DNA from 2 places in the Streptomyces poriticola genome. Region 1 is predicted to be linked to the other one. Evidence: riboswitches for the same ligand, from Rfam matches in the RefSeq annotation. Region 1 holds a riboswitch; the other holds the start of a gene.
What was found. A riboswitch is a leader RNA that binds a small molecule or an ion and turns the genes downstream of it on or off. The one in region 1 is predicted to bind cobalamin.

Region 2: it holds a riboswitch for cobalamin, as region 1 does, so the genes downstream of both, V5O46_RS09345 (CoA-acylating methylmalonate-semialdehyde dehydrogenase) here and V5O46_RS25970 (ribonucleoside-diphosphate reductase subunit alpha) in region 1, are expected to answer to the same signal.

What each region holds. Positions count from the first base shown of each region.
Region 1 is NZ_JBAGKH010000028.1:40,181-48,055, reverse strand. It holds gene V5O46_RS25975 (ribonucleotide-diphosphate reductase subunit beta) at 1-638, opposite strand, end outside; gene V5O46_RS25970 (ribonucleoside-diphosphate reductase subunit alpha) at 638-3,019, opposite strand; cobalamin riboswitch at 3,141-3,283, opposite strand; gene V5O46_RS25965 (GNAT family N-acetyltransferase) at 3,373-3,879, opposite strand; gene mctP (monocarboxylate uptake permease MctP) at 3,963-5,576, opposite strand; gene V5O46_RS25955 (DUF3311 domain-containing protein) at 5,573-5,830, opposite strand; gene V5O46_RS25950 (GntR family transcriptional regulator) at 5,971-6,744, opposite strand; gene V5O46_RS25945 (sugar ABC transporter substrate-binding protein) at 7,197-7,875, shown strand, end outside.
Region 2 is NZ_JBAGKH010000004.1:374,551-382,425, forward strand. It holds gene V5O46_RS09335 (enoyl-CoA hydratase/isomerase family protein) at 1-255, opposite strand, end outside; gene V5O46_RS09340 (acyl-CoA dehydrogenase family protein) at 252-1,400, opposite strand; gene V5O46_RS09345 (CoA-acylating methylmalonate-semialdehyde dehydrogenase) at 1,405-2,928, opposite strand; cobalamin riboswitch at 3,166-3,347, opposite strand; partial or broken gene V5O46_RS09355 (tRNA (adenosine(37)-N6)-threonylcarbamoyltransferase complex transferase subunit TsaD) at 3,719-4,249, shown strand; gene V5O46_RS09360 (VOC family protein) at 4,355-5,152, opposite strand; gene V5O46_RS09365 (cyclic nucleotide-binding domain-containing protein) at 5,415-5,873, shown strand; gene V5O46_RS09370 (sensor histidine kinase) at 5,865-7,637, opposite strand; gene V5O46_RS09375 (response regulator transcription factor) at 7,781-7,875, opposite strand, start outside.

The sequences.
Region 1 (7,875 bases):
TCGTCCCGGAACACCCAGTTGGTACCGGTCGCCAGACCGTGCAGCAGTCCCCGGCTGCGGAACCAGTACACGTAGGCGAAGGCGCCGTAGAAGAACAGGCCCTCGATGCACGCGGCGAAGCAGATCAGATTGAGCAGGAAGCGCCGGCGGTCGGCCTGCGTCTCCAGGCGGTCGATCTGCTCGACCGAGTCCATCCACTTGAAGCAGAACTCGGCCTTCTCCCGGATGGACGGGATGTTCTCCACCGCGTCGAACGCGGCGGCCCGGTCGTCCGGGTCGGGCAGGTAGGTGTCCAGCAGCGTCAGATAGAACTGGACGTGCACCGCCTCCTCGAACAGCTGCCGGCTCAGGTAGAGCCGCGCCTCGGGGGAGTTGATGTGCTTGTACAGCGTCAGCACCAGGTTGTTCGCCACGATCGAGTCGCCCGTCGCGAAGAACGCGACCAGCCGGCCGATCATGTGCTGCTCGCCGGGGCTCAGCTTCGCCAGGTCGGCGACGTCGGAGTGGAGGTCGACCTCCTCGACGGTCCAGGTGTTCTTGATGGCGTCCCGGTAGCGCTCGTAGAAGTCCGGGTAGCGCATCGGACGGAGGGTGAGCTCGAAGCCCGGGTCGAGGAGATTGGCGTTACGGGGACTCATTACTGGCAGGCCTCACAGGACTCGGGGTTCTCCAGGGAGCAGGCGACGGCCTCGGGGTCGGCCGCCTGCTGGGCGGGGATGGGGTTCTCGGACTGCGTCCGGCCCTGCGCCGCGCGGGCGATCCGGGTCGCCGGGCGGGAGCGCAGGTAGTACGTCGTCTTCAGCCCGGACTTCCAGGCGTAGGCGTACATCGAGGAGAGCTTGCCGATGGTCGGCGTCTCCATGAACAGGTTGAGCGACTGGGCCTGGTCCAGGAATGCCGTACGGGCCGCGGCCATGTCGATCAGGCCGCGCTGCGGGATCTCCCACGCCGTGCGGTACAGCCCGCGCACGTCCTCGGGGATCCAGGCGAACTCCTGCACCGAGCCGTTGGCCTCGCGCAGCGCCTCGCGGGTACGGGCGTCCCACACGCCGAGCGCCTTGAGGTCCTGCACCAGGTACGAGTTGACCTGGAGGAACTCACCGGACAGCGTCTCGCGCTTGAACAGGTTGGACACCTGCGGCTCGATGCACTCGTAGACACCGGCGATCGAGGCGATCGTGGCGGTCGGCGCGATCGCCAGCAGCAGGGAGTTGCGCATGCCTACGGAGGCGATCCGCTCACGCAGCGCCGCCCAGCGCTCCGGCCAGGTCAGCTCGACGTCGTAGTGGTCGGGGTGCAGCACACCGCGGGCGGTGCGGGTCTTCTCCCAGGACGGCAGCGGGCCGTTGCGCTCGGCGAGGTCGGCGGAGGCCTCGTAGGCGGCGAGCATGATGCGCTCGGCGATCCGGGTGGACAGCGCCTTCGCCTCGGGGGAGTCGAAGGGCAGCCGCAGCTGGAAGAAGACGTCCTGCAGGCCCATCGCGCCCAGGCCCACCGGGCGCCACCGGGAGTTGGAGCGGCCCGCCTGCTCGGTCGGGTAGAAGTTGATGTCGACGACGCGGTCGAGGAAGGTCACGGCGGTGCGGACGGTGTCGTCCAGCCGCTCCCAGTCGACGTCCTGCGCGGCCGGGTCGACGAACGCGCCCAGGTTGACCGAGCCCAGGTTGCAGACCGCGGTCTCGCCGTCGTCCGTGACCTCCAGGATCTCCGTGCAGAGGTTGGAGGAGTGGATGACGTGACCCGGCTCCGCCGTCTGGTTGGCGGTGCGGTTGGCGGCGTCCTTGAACGTCATCCAGCCGTTGCCGGTCTGCGCCAGGGCGCGCATCATCCGGCCGTACAGCTCGCGGGCGGGCAGCGTCTTCCTGGCCAGCCCCGCGGCCTCCGCCTTGCGGTACGCGGCGTCGAACTCCTCGCCCCACAGGTCGACCAGCTCGGGCACGTCGGACGGGGAGAACAGTGACCACTGGCCGTCCTCGGCGACCCGGCGCATGAACTCGTCCGGCACCCAGTGCGCCAGGTTGAGGTTGTGGGTGCGCCGGGCGTCCTCGCCGGTGTTGTCCCGCAGCTCCAGGAACTCCTCGATGTCGGAGTGCCAGGTCTCCAGGTAGATCGCGGCGGCGCCCTTGCGCCGGCCGCCCTGGTTCACCGCGGCGACCGAGGCGTCCAGTGTCTTCAGGAACGGCACGATGCCGTTGGAGTGCCCGTTGGTGCCGCGGATCAGCGAACCGCGGGAGCGGATGCGGGAGTAGGACAGCCCGATGCCGCCGGCGTGCTTCGAGAGGCGGGCGACCTGGTGGTAGCGCTCGTAGATGGAGTCCAGCTCGTCCTTGGGGGAGTCCAGCAGGTAGCAGGACGACATCTGGGGGTGCCGGGTGCCGGAGTTGAACAGCGTGGGGGAGGAGGGCAGATAGTCCAGGCGGCTCATCAGGCCGTAGAGCGCGGCGACCTCGTCCACCGAGCGGGCCGTGTCGTCCTCGGCGAGTCCGGAGGCGACGCGCAGCAGGAAGTGCTGGGGCGTCTCGACGACCTTGCGGGTGATCGGGTGCCGGAGCAGATAGCGACTGTGCAGGGTGCGCAGCCCGAAGTAGCCGAACCGGTCGTCGGCGGCCGGGTCGATCAGCGCGTCCAGCCGGGCGGCGTGCAGCCGCGCGAACTCGGCGGTGCGGTCGGCGATCAGGCCCTCGCGGTGGCCGACGGCGACGGAGTCGGTGAAGGTGACGACGCCCTGCGAGGCGGCCTCGGCCCGGATGCCGATGGTGAGCAGCCGGGCGGCCAGCCGGGAGTACGCCGGGTCCTCGGAGATCAGACCCGCCGCCGCCTCGGTGGCCAGCTCGCGCAGCTCCGACTCGTCCGCGCGGGCGGACCGGCCGCGCAGCGCGGCGGCGGCGACCCGGCCGGGGTCGGCGTCGGGAAGGTCGGCGGTCAGCCGGGTCAGGGTCCGCAGCAGGGCGGCACCGGGCCCGTCGCCTTCCTCGGTCACCGGGGTCGCTGAAGCCGGGTCGGCTGGCGCGATGGTCACTGGGGCTCTCCCTCGCTCGGCACGGGGCCTGGCGGAGGGCAGGGGGCGGCACGGGCGCCCGCGGCGCCGCGTCCACCGGCCCGATTCCACGAGGCCCGGACGTCTCTGCACCCGGGCCGGACGGCCGGGTGCACTGTCGGCAGGTCCTCGGACTGAACCAAGTGCGCGCATCACGCGGGTACGCGAAAAACGCACAAGTACACCGTTGCGGGACAGTTCCGGATTCGCACCGGATTCCCCTGCGGCGACAGCGAGCACGAGCATACATCTTGTGCCGGGCCCCGGTGTCACCCCCAGATGTTGTGTCCGGGTGGTGTGTCGCAGTGGTCCCGTATGCCGTTGCCGCCCTGGTGTCAGAGCGTCAGCTCGTAGGCGAGGAGCGTGATGTCGTCGACCTCCGGCAGGGGGTTCCAGTCGCGCGCGGGGGTGCGGACGAAGCCCAGCCGCTCGTAGATGCGGTGCGCGGAGTGCATCGAACGCTGGGTCGACAGCACGAGCCGCACGCAGCCCGGCACCTCTCTCGCGCGGTCCGCGCAGGCGCGCACCAGCGCCTCCCCGGCGCCCCGGCCGCGGGCGGTCCGGTCGACGGCGAGCATCCGTATCTCGGCTTCCCCGGGTCCGGCGATGTCGGCCATCGGCCCGCCGGACGGCACGAAGGTGACCCCGCCGAGCAGCTCCTCGCCGGCCACCGCGACCAGTACCTCGGCGGCTGCCGCCCGCTTCGCCACGTCCCGCAGCTCGCGCAGGTAGCCGTCGCTCTCCCCGAAGTCGAGGAGGCCGTCCTGGAGGTAGGCCTGAGCGGTGATCTCGCCGACGGTGCGGTACTCGGCGGGGGCCGCCCGCCGGATGACGATGTCCATGGAGCCGAGTCTGCCCGACGGGTACGACAACGGGCCGCCGGATTTCCCGGCGGCCCGTCGGCAGTGTGCGGGCTGGGACAGCCCTAGTGCGACGACGATCCCGCCGTGGCCGGCGGCAGCTCGACCTGCACGCCCGGGTCGCCGGCGTCCGCCGTGTAGTCCTCGGGGCTGGTCTCGTCGGGGCCGTCGGGTGCCTTCAGGGCCCGCAGGACGACGGTCAGGACCACGGTGACGACGATGTTCAGCACGAACGCCGTGAGACCGATGTAGCCGATCTCACCGATGCCGGGGATCTCCTTCGAGGAGCCGCCGAAGTGCTTCTGCGTCGGCGAGGAGACCCCGTAGGCGGCGAGTGTGCCGTAGATCATGCCGACCGCCCAGCCGGCGAGCAGCGCCCAGCGGTGGAACCAGCGGGTGAACAGACCGCCGACGAGCGCCGGGAAGGTCTGCAGGATCCAGATGCCGCCGAGGAGCTGGAAGTTGATCGCCACCGTCTTGTCCATGCCCAGGACGAAGACCAGGGCACCCACCTTCACCAGCAGCGACACCAGTTTGGAGACCCGGGTCTCGTCCTTGGGCGTGGCATCCGGCCTGATGAAGTCCTTGTATATGTTGCGGGTGAACAGGTTCGCGGCAGCGATCGACATGATGGCCGCCGGGACCAGGGCGCCGATGCCGATGGCGGCGAAGGCGACGCCGGCGAACCAGGCCGGGAACATGTTCTCGAACAGCTGCGGGATCGCCAGCTGCCCGTTCTCCACCGTCACCCCGGCCGCGATGGCCATGAAGCCCAGCAGGGCGAGCAGGCCGAGCATCACCGAGTACAGCGGCAGGATCGTGGTGTTGCGCCGGATCACCTCACGGCTGCGCGAGGACAGCGTCGCGGTGATCGAGTGCGGGTACATGAACAGCGCGAGCGCCGAGCCCAGTGCGAGGGTCGCGTACGTCCACTGGCTCGCCTCGGTCGGGACGAGGCCGCCCTTGCCGGTCTCGGTGAACTTGTCGCCGGCCGCGGCGAAGATGTCGTCGAACCCGCCCAGCTTGATCGGGATGTAGATGATCGCCACCGCGATCACGATGTAGATCAGTGTGTCCTTCACGAACGCGATCAGTGCGGGGGCGCGCAGACCGGACGAGTAGGTGTACGCCGCGAGCACACCGAAGGCGATCAGCAGCGGCAGGTCCTTGATGAACCAGTTGGTGTCCTCGCCCCCGCCGATCCCCATCACGTCCAGCACCGCCTGGATGCCGACGAGCTGGAGCGCGATGTATGGCATCGTTGCCAGGATGCCGGTCACCGCCACCGCCAGGGACAGTCCCCGGGAGCCGAACCGGCCGCGCACGAAGTCCGAGGTCGTCACGTAGCCGTGCTTGTGGGAGACCGACCACAGGCGGGGCAGGAAGGTGAAGATCAGCGGGTAGACCAGGATGGTGTACGGCACGGCGAAGAAGCCGGCCGCTCCCGCCGCGTAGATCGCCGCCGGTACGGCCACGAAGGTGTACGCGGTGTAGAGGTCGCCGCCGAGCAGGAACCAGGTGACCCAGGTGCCGAAGGAGCGTCCGCCCAGGCCCCACTCGTCGAGGCTGTGCTCGTTCTCCGCCTTGCGCCAGCGTGCGGCGAGGAAGCCCATCACGGTGACGAGCACGAAGAAGAAGACGAAGACGCCGAGCGCGACGCCGTTCACGCCGTCGTTCACTGCCCGCCACCTCCCCGGCGGGCGCGCTGGTCACGCTGCCACAGCTTGTAGGCGACCATCGTCAGCGCGGTGGAGATGACCACCCACGCCATCTGGTACCAGTAGAAGAACGGGATGCCCGCGAACTCGGGGTCGGTCTTCGCGTACGAACCGACCCACATCATGGCCACGAACGGTGCGGCGAGGCAGAGGCCGATGACGACGCGCACGGGCGTCACCACCGGCCCTCTGTTCGCCTGTGGGGCTTGTGACATCCTGCGGCTCTCCGTCCCCTCGGTGATCACCCGGTGCGATGCGCAGGCAATCTAGGTGACGGCGCCATGACAGCGAAAGCCCTCGTCCGCATATCGGTACCGCTTTTCCGCGGGTCCGCCACGCGATTTCCGCGGGTCCGCTACGCGCTCTCCTCCTCGGGCCGCTTCAGCCGTGCCACGAACTTGTAGCGGTCGCCTCGGTAGACCGACCGCACCCACTCCACCGGCCGGCCCTCCCGGTCCAGCGAGTGCCGGGAGAGCATCAGCATCGGCAGGCCCACGTCGGTGCCGAGCAGCCCGGCCTCGCGCGGGGTGGCCAGCGAGGTCTCGATGGTCTCCTCGGCCTCGGCGAGATGGACGTCGTACACCTCGGCCAGCGCCGTGTACAGGGAGGTGTACTTGACCAGGCTGCGGCGCAGCGCGGGAAAGCGCTTGGCGCTCAGGTGGGTGGTCTCGATGGCCATGGGCTCGCCGTTGGCCATGCGCAGCCGCTCGATGCGCAGGACCCGGCCGCCGGTGGCGATGTCCAGCAGCCCGGCGAGCCGGTCGTCGGCGGTGATGTAACCGATGTCCAGCAGCTGCGAGGTGGGCTCCAGGCCCTGGGCGCGCATGTCCTCGGTGTACGAGGTGAGTTGCAGCGCCTGGGACACCTTGGGCTTGGCGACGAAGGTGCCCTTGCCCTGGATCCGCTCCAGCCGGCCCTCGACGACCAGTTCCTGCAGGGCCTGGCGCACCGTCGTGCGGGAGGTGTCGAACTCGGCGGCGAGGGTGCGCTCGGGCGGTACCGGTGTGCCCGGCGCCTGCGTCCGGGTCATGTCGAGCAGATGCTTCTTCAGTCGGTAGTACTTGGGCACGCGCGCGGTACGGACACTCGTCCCACCCTCGTTCTCCGCACTGCTGACGTCGGTGCTCATCGTCTGCCTTCCCGGCTCCGGTGCCGAAGCGACCGACATCCACAATCGGCCACGGCTCACATCGTGGCACGGCATCGTACGCGGTGTTTCCGCACGCTCCGTGATCCCCTCTGTATACCCGCGGGTCACTCGTTGGTCTAGTCCATCGCGCCGCGTGGCCCCCGCTGGTCTGCGCGAACTGGTCCGGACCGGCGAGGTGCCGCACTCCCGGTGGTATACCCGCCCGGCGATGATCCGTTCCGCCGCTTACGGAATGAAAGGTCCCTGCATATCTCGGTCGGATCACGGACGAGAGGTGCGCCGTTGCACACCCTTGACAGCCCTATTGGTCTGGGCCAAGCTCCCGGTACTGGTCTACACCATTGGTCCAGGTCCCGGCCCCAGAGGCGGTAACGCGTCGTCGAACACCGCGGGGAGGCAGGGGGGTTTGTGGCATCCCTGAGGAGGGTGGCGTGAAGCGCAGGCTTATATCCGCGATCGGTGTCGCGGGCATGATGATATCGCTCGCGGCGTGCGGGGGGTCCGACGACAAAGCGTCCGAGCAGGACCCGAAGGACCGCAAGGGCGAACTCACCGTCTGGCTGATGGTCGACGCCCAGAGCAGCTGGCCCGAGCTGGTCGACCAGGCCAACGCCGATTTCAACAAGAAGTACCCCGGCGTCAAGGTCAACGTGCAGTACCAGCAGTGGGCCGACAAGACCAAGAAGCTCGACGCCGCGCTGTCCGGCGACAGCTTCCCCGACGTGGTCGAGCTGGGCAACACCGAGACGATGACCTACATCCTCAACGGTGCCCTGGGCGAGATCGACCCCAAGAAGTACGACAACTCGGACACCTGGATCAAGGGCCTCGCGGACACCTGCTCCTACGAGGGCAAGATGTACTGCGTCCCGTACTACGCCGGTGCCCGCGTGGCCATCTACAACAAGGACATGTTCAAGGCCGGTACCGGCTCCGACCAGATGCCGGGCACCGAGGCCGAGCTGCTCGAGGCGCTCGACAAGGTCCAGGACAAGTACAAGAGCGACAACGCCTTCTCCTCGCTCTACCTGCCCGGCCGCTACTGGTACGCCGCCATGTCCTACGTCGCGGCCTACGGCGGCCAGATCGCCACCTACGACGAGGGCGCCA
Region 2 (7,875 bases), on a different contig from region 1:
CGAGGCCGTGCCGTCGCCGTCGCGGGTGTCGTCGTGGATGGTGCGGATGTCGCCGCCCGCGCACAGGCCCCGCTCCCCCGCGCCGGTGAGGACGACGGTCTCGACGGCCGGGTCGTGCTCCCAGGCGGTGAGCGCCTCGTCGATGCGGCGGACCATGGGGTGGGTGAGGGCGTTGAGGGCCTTCGGGCGGTTGAGGACGAGGTGTCCGGCGCGCCCCTCGGTGCGCACCAGCACAGGGTCGTCGGCGGGGGTCATCCGAACGCCTCCGTCAGGCCGCGGGCCACGATGACGCGCATGATCTCGTTGGTTCCTTCCAGGATCTGATGGACCCGCAGGTCGCGGACGATCTTCTCGATGCCGTACTCGCTGAGATAGCCGTAGCCGCCGTGGAGCTGCAGCGCCCGGTCGGCCACGGCGTACCCGGTGTCGGTGGCGAACCGTTTCGCCATCGCGCACAGGTACGGCGCCTGCGGATCCCCGGCGTCCAGCGCCCGTGCCGCCTGCCGGACCAGGGCGCGGGCGGCGGCCAGTTCGGTCGCCATGTCGGCGAGACGGAAGCGCAGCGCCTCGGCGTCCAGCAGCCGGCGGCCGAAGGCCTCCCGGTCGGCGAGGTGGGCGAGACTGCGGTCCAGGGCGCTGCGGGCGCCGCCGAGGGAGCAGGCGGCGATGCCGAGCCGGCCGCCGTTCAGCCCGTTCATGGCGATGCGGAAGCCCTGGCCCTCGCGGCCGAGGAGCCGGTCGGCGGAGAGCGGGACGTCCTCCAGGAAGACCTGCCGGGTGGGCTGGGCGTTCCAGCCCATCTTCCGCTCGTTCGGGCCGAACGAGACGCCGGGGTCGTCCTTCTCGACGACGAACGCGGAGACGCCGTCGGCGCCCTCGGCGCCGGTGCGGGCCATCACCACGTACAGCTGGGAGGCGCCCGCGCCGGAGATGAACTGCTTGACGCCGGTGAGCCGCCAGCCGTCCCCGTCGCGGACCGCGCGGGTGGTCAGGGCGGCGGCGTCGGAGCCGGCACCCGGTTCGGTCAGGCAGTAGCTGGCGAGGTCCTCCATCGCGCACAGCCGCGGCAGCCGGCGCTCACGCTGCTGCGCGTCGCCGTAGTGGTCGATCATCCAGGCGACCATGTTGTGGATGGAGAGGTAGCCGGCGATGGACGGGCAGCCGGAGGCGAGGGTCTCGAAGACGAGGACGCCGTCGGCGCGGGTCAGCCCCGAACCGCCGGACTCCTCGCGGACGTAGACGCCGCCGAGGCCGAGTCCCGCGGCCTTGCGCAGCACGTCGACGGGGAAGTGCTTGTCGCGGTCCCAGTCGAGGGCGTGCGGGGCGAGGTGGTCCTGGGCGAAGTCGAGGGTGGTCTCGACGAGGGCCTGCTGGTCCTCGGTGAGCAGGGTGCTGGTCATGGCGTCACCGCATGGTGGGGATCGTGAAGCTGGCGCCCTCGCGCTGGCCCGCCGGCCAGCGTGAGGTGACGGTCTTCGTCCGGGTGTAGAAGCGGATCGCGTCGGGTCCGTGCTGGTTGAGGTCGCCGAAGCCGGAGCGCTTCCAGCCGCCGAAGGTGTGGTAGGCGACCGGCACCGGGATGGGCACGTTGACGCCGACCATGCCGGTGTTCACCCGCCGGGTGAAGTCGCGGGCGGTGTCGCCGTCGCGGGTGAAGATCGCCACGCCGTTGCCGTAGAGGTGCTCGCTGGGCAGGCGCAGGGCCTCCTCGTAGTCGGCTGCGCGGACCACCGACAGCACGGGCCCGAAGATCTCCTCCCGGTAGATGCGCATCGCCGGGGTGACCCGGTCGAAGAGGCTGGCTCCGGCGAAGAAGCCGCCCTCGTGGCCGGGCAGGGTGAAGTCCCGGCCGTCGACGACGAGTTCGGCGCCCTCCGCGACGCCGAGGCCGACGTAGGAGCGGACCCGGTCGAGCGCGTCCCGGCCGACCAGCGGTCCGAAGTCGGCCTCGGGGTCGTCACTGCGGCCGATCCGCAGCCCGGCGATGCGCTCCTTCAGGCGGGCCACCAGGGCGTCGGCGGTCTGCTCGCCGACCGGGACGGCCACCGAGATCGCCATGCAGCGCTCGCCGGCGGAGCCGTAGCCCGCGCCGATCAGGGCGTCCGCGGCCTGGTCGAGATCGGCGTCCGGCATCACGATCATGTGGTTCTTGGCGCCGCCGAAGCACTGGGCGCGCTTGCCGTGGGCGGCGGCGGTGGCGTAGACGTGCGCGGCCACGGGGGTGGAGCCGACGAAGCCGAGGGCGGCGACACGGGGGTCCTCCAGCAGGGTGTCGACGGCCTCCCGGTCACCGTGGACGACGTTGAGGACGCCCGGGGGCAGCCCGGCCTCCAGGAAGAGTTCGGCGAGCCGCAGCGGAACCGACGGGTCGCGCTCCGAAGGCTTGAGGACGAAGGCGTTTCCGCAGGCGAGTGCCGGGGCGGCCTTCCAGAGGGGGATCATCGCGGGGAAGTTGAAGGGGGTGATGCCGGCCACCACGCCGAGCGGTGCGCGCAGCGAGTGCACGTCGATGCCGGTGCCGGCGTTGTCGGTGAACTCGCCCTTGAGCAGATGCGGGATGCCGGCGGCGAACTCCACCACCTCCAGGCCCCGCTGGATGTCCCCGTGGGCGTCGGCGACGGTCTTGCCGTGCTCGGCGGAGAGCAGCCGGGCCAGCGTGTCCTTCTCCTGCTCGACGAGGTGCAGGAAGCGCATGAGGACCCGGGCGCGGCGCTGCGGGTTGAAGTCGGCCCAGGCGGGCTGGGCATGCTCGGCGTCGGCGATCGCCGCCTCGGTCTCGGCGCGGCTCGCCAGCGGGACGCGGGCCTGGACCTCGCCGGTGTTGGGGTCGTGGACGTCGCCGAAGGACCCCGAGGTTCCCGGGGTGTGCTTGCCGCCGACGAAGTGGGTGAGTTCGCGCACGGTGGCGCGGTCGGACTCGCGGGCCATGGGTGCCTGCTCTCGTCAGGTGATCCGGGGACGGCGCGCGGCCGGACCCGGCGCACGCGGTGACATGGGTGCGTGCGCGGGCGGGGGGCTGCGCGAGATCGCGTACGGCGGGGTGCCGTCAGGTCGTGACGGCCGGGTGCGGACGGACGTCCGGGTGGGGCGCGGGCCGGGTCACGGGCCGGACGGGGTCGTGGATGCGCACCGGTGCCATGCGTGTCAGCTCCATCCTCGTGGACAACACGGAACGATCCCGCGGCCGGTATCCTGACTTCCGGATCTGCGCGCGCCGTCCGCCTTCCCGACCTTCCATCTGGTCAGTGGCGTGCTGCTCGACGGCGTACTCCCCGGTCACAGTGGCGGGACCGTGCCGGATTCACACCGGCTTCCCTGCACCGCGGGCCTTGGCCACGACTATATAGTTGGACGTCCTAGTAAATCCAGCCCCGGCGGTCGCGGGGTCGCCGGCCCCTCGCACCCGGACTCGGACCCGGACCCGGACCCGGCAGGGGCCCGGAGTCGGCCGCCGCCCCACCGGCTCGGGCGTCCGCGGTGCGCGCGGCGCGGCGGAGCGCACCGGGGCGCGGAAGCGGGCGCGGCAGGCGGCGCGCCGGAAGGTGGTCCGCTCGTGCTGGTCCTCGCCGGCCGGGTCTCCGGCCCCGGCTTCGGCTTACCCCGGGCTGCACATCCCTGTCGGCGGGTCCGGTGGCGGCTGCGGTGGCGGTCCGGTGCCGGGTGTCGGCGGGCGGTCCTGGAGTCGCGGCATGCGCGTCGTCTCCCTGCTGCCCGCCGCGACCGACATCGCCGCCGAGCTCGGCCTGTCCGCGCGGCTGGTCGGCCGCACCCACGAGTGCGACTGGCCGCCGGGTCGTACGACTTCTCGTTCTCCGGGCTGAAGACGGCCGCCGCGCGCTGGGCGGAAGGGCACTCCGGCGCGGACCTGCCGGTGGCAGACGGCGCCGCGTCGCTGCAGGAGGCGACCGCCGACGTGCTGACCCGCAAGGCGGTGGCCGCCCGCCGGGAGCACGGCGTCGGCACGCTGGTCGTGGTCGGCGGGGTGGCGGCCAACTCCCGGGTACGTGCGCTGGCCGAGCAGCGGTGCCGGGCCGCGGGGATCGTCCTGCGCGTTCCCCCGCCACGGCTGTGCACCGACAACGGCGCCATGATCGCGGCCGTCGGCGACCTGCTCGTACGCGCGGCCGTCGGCGACCTGCTCGTACGCGCGGGCGCCGGGCCCGCACCGCTCGAACTGCCGGTCGACCCGTCGGCACCCCTGGAGTACGCGGCGCTGCATCCGGTGGCGGCCCTGTCGGGCGCTGTGTGACCGCCCCGATCCGCAGGCCGCCGCGGGACCGGGTGCGCGGCGGACGGCACAGGGGCCGTGCGGCGCCCTGCCGGATCCCCGGGAGGAGTCCGGCTCTGCCGGGGCTCAGTTCGGACTGGGCTTGAGCACCACGAAGTCCGCCCCGGCGGGGTCGACGCAGACGGCGAGCCGGCCGACGCCCTCCATGTCCTCCGGCCCCATCTGGACGGTGCCGCCCTTCTCGCCGGCCCTGGCGACCGCGGCGTCGCAGTCGGTGACGGCGAAGACCGGATGCCAGTAGGGCCGTCCGTCGGTCAGCGCGAGGTCCTCCGGGCGCATCCCCATCATGCCGCCGTGCATCCGCTCCTCGGGCAGACCGGCGGGCGTGACGAGAGTGTAGGTGCCCTCGCCGCCCGGCATCTCCATGTCGCTGTACTGCCAGCCGAAGACCGAGCCGTAGAACTCCTTCGCCGCCGCGGCGTCGGTGGTCATCAACTCGGTCCAGCTCAGCGAACCTGGCTGGTCGGCCAGTTCGAAGCCGTTGGTCCTCCCCGGCTGCCACACCGCGAACTGGCCCCCGAGCGGATCGCTGTACTGGGCCATCCGCCCCCAGTCGTCCAGATCTCTCGGCGCGACCCGCACCGTGCCGCCCCCGCGCTGCACGCTCCGGGTCGTGGCGTCCGCGTCGGTGACGGTGTAGTAGACCATCCAGGCCGAGCGGGCGCCCTCCTCCGTGAGCTTGCCCAGTCCGGCGACGATCTTCCCGTCCTTCCGGAACATTCCCCCCTCCGGGGCGTCCCCCTCCCCCATGGGCTCGAACTCCCAGCCGAGCACCGTGCCGTAGAAGTCGGCGGCCGCCCGGACGTCCGGGGCGCCGAGGTCGAGCCAGCAGGGCGAGCCGGGGGCGAAATCAGTGGTGATCACGGCGATTCCCTTCGCAGATCCTGTCCGTCCCAGCGTGGCACCCGCCACTGGCACCCGCCCGCCGGTCGGGGCGTCCGGGTGCCGGGCCGCGCCGGCAGGGCCGGTCGGGCCACGGACGGGGCCGAGTGGCCCGTGGTGTGCCGTGGCGCACGGCTTCAGGGTGAGATCAGCGGTCCTCGAGGACTGGAGACCGCAACGGCACGCACCACCGGGCCGGCCGGACTCGCCGGGCGGTGCCCCGGAGACACGGAAGGAGCTTGAGATGACGTCCACCACCACGCTGGCCGCGGGGCTTCCGCCCGCTCACCGCGAGCGTCTGATGAAGGCCGCCCGCGAGGTGTCCTTCGACGGCGGAGCACGGCTGTTCGAAGAGGACCGGAGGGCCGACCGGTTCTGGATCGTCCGCACCGGCACCGTCATCCTCGACCTGCGGGTGCCGGGCCGTCGGGCCCCGGTCATCGAGTCGCTCGGCCCCGGCGAACTGGTCGGCTGGTCCTGGCACTTCCCGCCCCACCTGTGGCATCTGGGCGCCGAGGCGATGAGCCCGGTCCGTGCCTGGGAGTTCGACGCGGACGTGGTGCGGGACATGTGTGCGCAGAACGCGGAGTTCGGCCGTGCCGTGGGGGTCTGGGTCGGGAGCGTGGTCGCCCATCGGCTGCATGTGGCCCGGATCCGGCTGCTGGACCTGTACGCCCCCTACGGCAGCGGGAGCCTACGGTGAGTTCACCGTCCCGCCCGCGCCCTCGGTCCGCCCCACCGGCGCCCACCACACCAGACGGGTGCCGCCGCCCTCGGGGTGCTGCAGTTCCATGTCCCCGCCGAGCGTGCGGGCGCGTTCCCGGAGATTGCGCAGGCCGCTGCGGCGGCCCCCGGGCGCGATACCCACGCCGTTGTCGGTGACCGTGAGACGCACCTCCCTGCCGTCGGTCTCGAGGACCACCTCGGCGCGGTCGGCGCGGGCGTGCCGCGCGACGTTGGTGAGCGACTCGGACAGCACGGCCGTCACGTGGTCGACGGTCTCCCCGGGCACGTACGTGTCGAGCAGCCCTTCCATCCGGACGCCCGGTGCGAAGCCCAGGACGGGCGCGGCCTCGCCGATCGTCCGCACCGCCCGGGACCGCAGCCCGGGAGCCGCGTCGTCGTCCCGGGAGCGCAGGCCGAAGATCGTCGACCTGATGATCCTGATGGTCTCGTCGAGGTCCCCCACCGCCCGCTGCACCCGCTCCCCGGCCCCCTCGTGGTCGATGAAGCGGCCGGCGCTCCGGAGCGTCATCCCCGTGGCGAACAGCCGCTGGATCGCCAGGTCGTGCAGGTCCCGGGCGATCCGGTCGCGGTCCTCCAGCAGAGCGATCTGCTCGGCGTCCTGACGGCGTTCCGCCAGCTCCAGGGCGACCGCGGCCTGCGCGGCGAAGACCTGCAGGGACTCCGTCTCCTGCCCGGTGAACGCGCTGTGGCCCGCCTCGCGGACCAGCAGGACCACGCCGCGGACCCGGTCGCCCGCACCGATCGGGAAGGCGACGGCCGGTCCGAGGCCGGCGAAGCGGGGCGGGCCGGCCGGGATCCGTTCGTCGCGGGACACGTCCGGGCTGCCCACCGGCTCCCCGCGGGCGTACGCCTGGCCGACGAGGGTCCCCTCGACGGGCAGGACCGTGCCGCGCAGCCTCTCGGCCTCCCGGCCGATCGCCAGGTCCAGCGCGAGCGTGTCGGTGCCCCGCACCGGCAGGGCCACCACGCCGAGAGCCGCGGCCGTGATCTCCCGGGCCCGCTCGGCGATCAGCCGCAGTACGTCGCCCTGTGCGGCGCCGGACATCAGGGTGTGGGTGATCTCCGCGTCGACCTGCAGCCAGCGCTCGCGCAGCCGGGACTCCTCGTACAGCCGGGCGTTGTCGATCGCCACTCCGGCCGCGACGGCCAGCGTCGCCAGCACCGACTCGTCGTCCTCGTCGAACTGCTGCCCGCCGCGCTTCTCGGTCAGGTACAGATTGCCGAAGACCTGGTCGCGCACCCGGATGGGGACGCCGAGGAAGGTGTGCATCGGCGGGTGGTGGGCCGGGAAGCCGTACGAGGAGGGATGGTCGGAGAGCTTCGCCAGCCGCAACGGCTCGGGGTTGCGGATCAGTTCGCCGAGGATGCCGTGGCCCTCGGGGAGGTGGCCGATGCGTGCGATCTGCCGCTCGTCGACGCCCACCGTGTGGAAGGCGGACAGTCGTCCGCCGTCCGGGCCGATCACGCCGAGCGCGGCGTACTCCGCGTCGACCAGGGCCGCCGCGGCCTCCACGATGCTGCGCAGTGCCTGCTCGAGATCGAGCTCGCGGCCGACCGACAGCACAGCCTCCAGCAGGCTGTGCACCCGGTCCCGGGTCCCGCGCGCCGCGTCCAGGCGGGCCTGGAGCTCCTCCAGCAGCTCGTCGAGCCGCAGCTGCGGGAGGCGCACCCGGGCCTCCCTGGCCTCCCTGGCCGCCCTGGCCCCTTCGGAGCTTGCCACCGCTGATCCTCCCTGCCCCGCGGACCGTCCGACGGCCGTGCCGCGCTGTTGTCACGGTATCGGCTGAGCAGGTCGGGCGAAGTCCGCTGCGGTTCGGCAGCGCCCTGAAGGGGCGCGGGGAGGGCGCGGCGGCGCCCGCGAGCTCAGTGCCCGGTGGAGCGCGTCCGGTCCTGTGCCCGGGTGGCGACGACGGCGGCCTGGACGCGCCGTTCCACGCCCAGTTTGGCCAGCAGTCGGG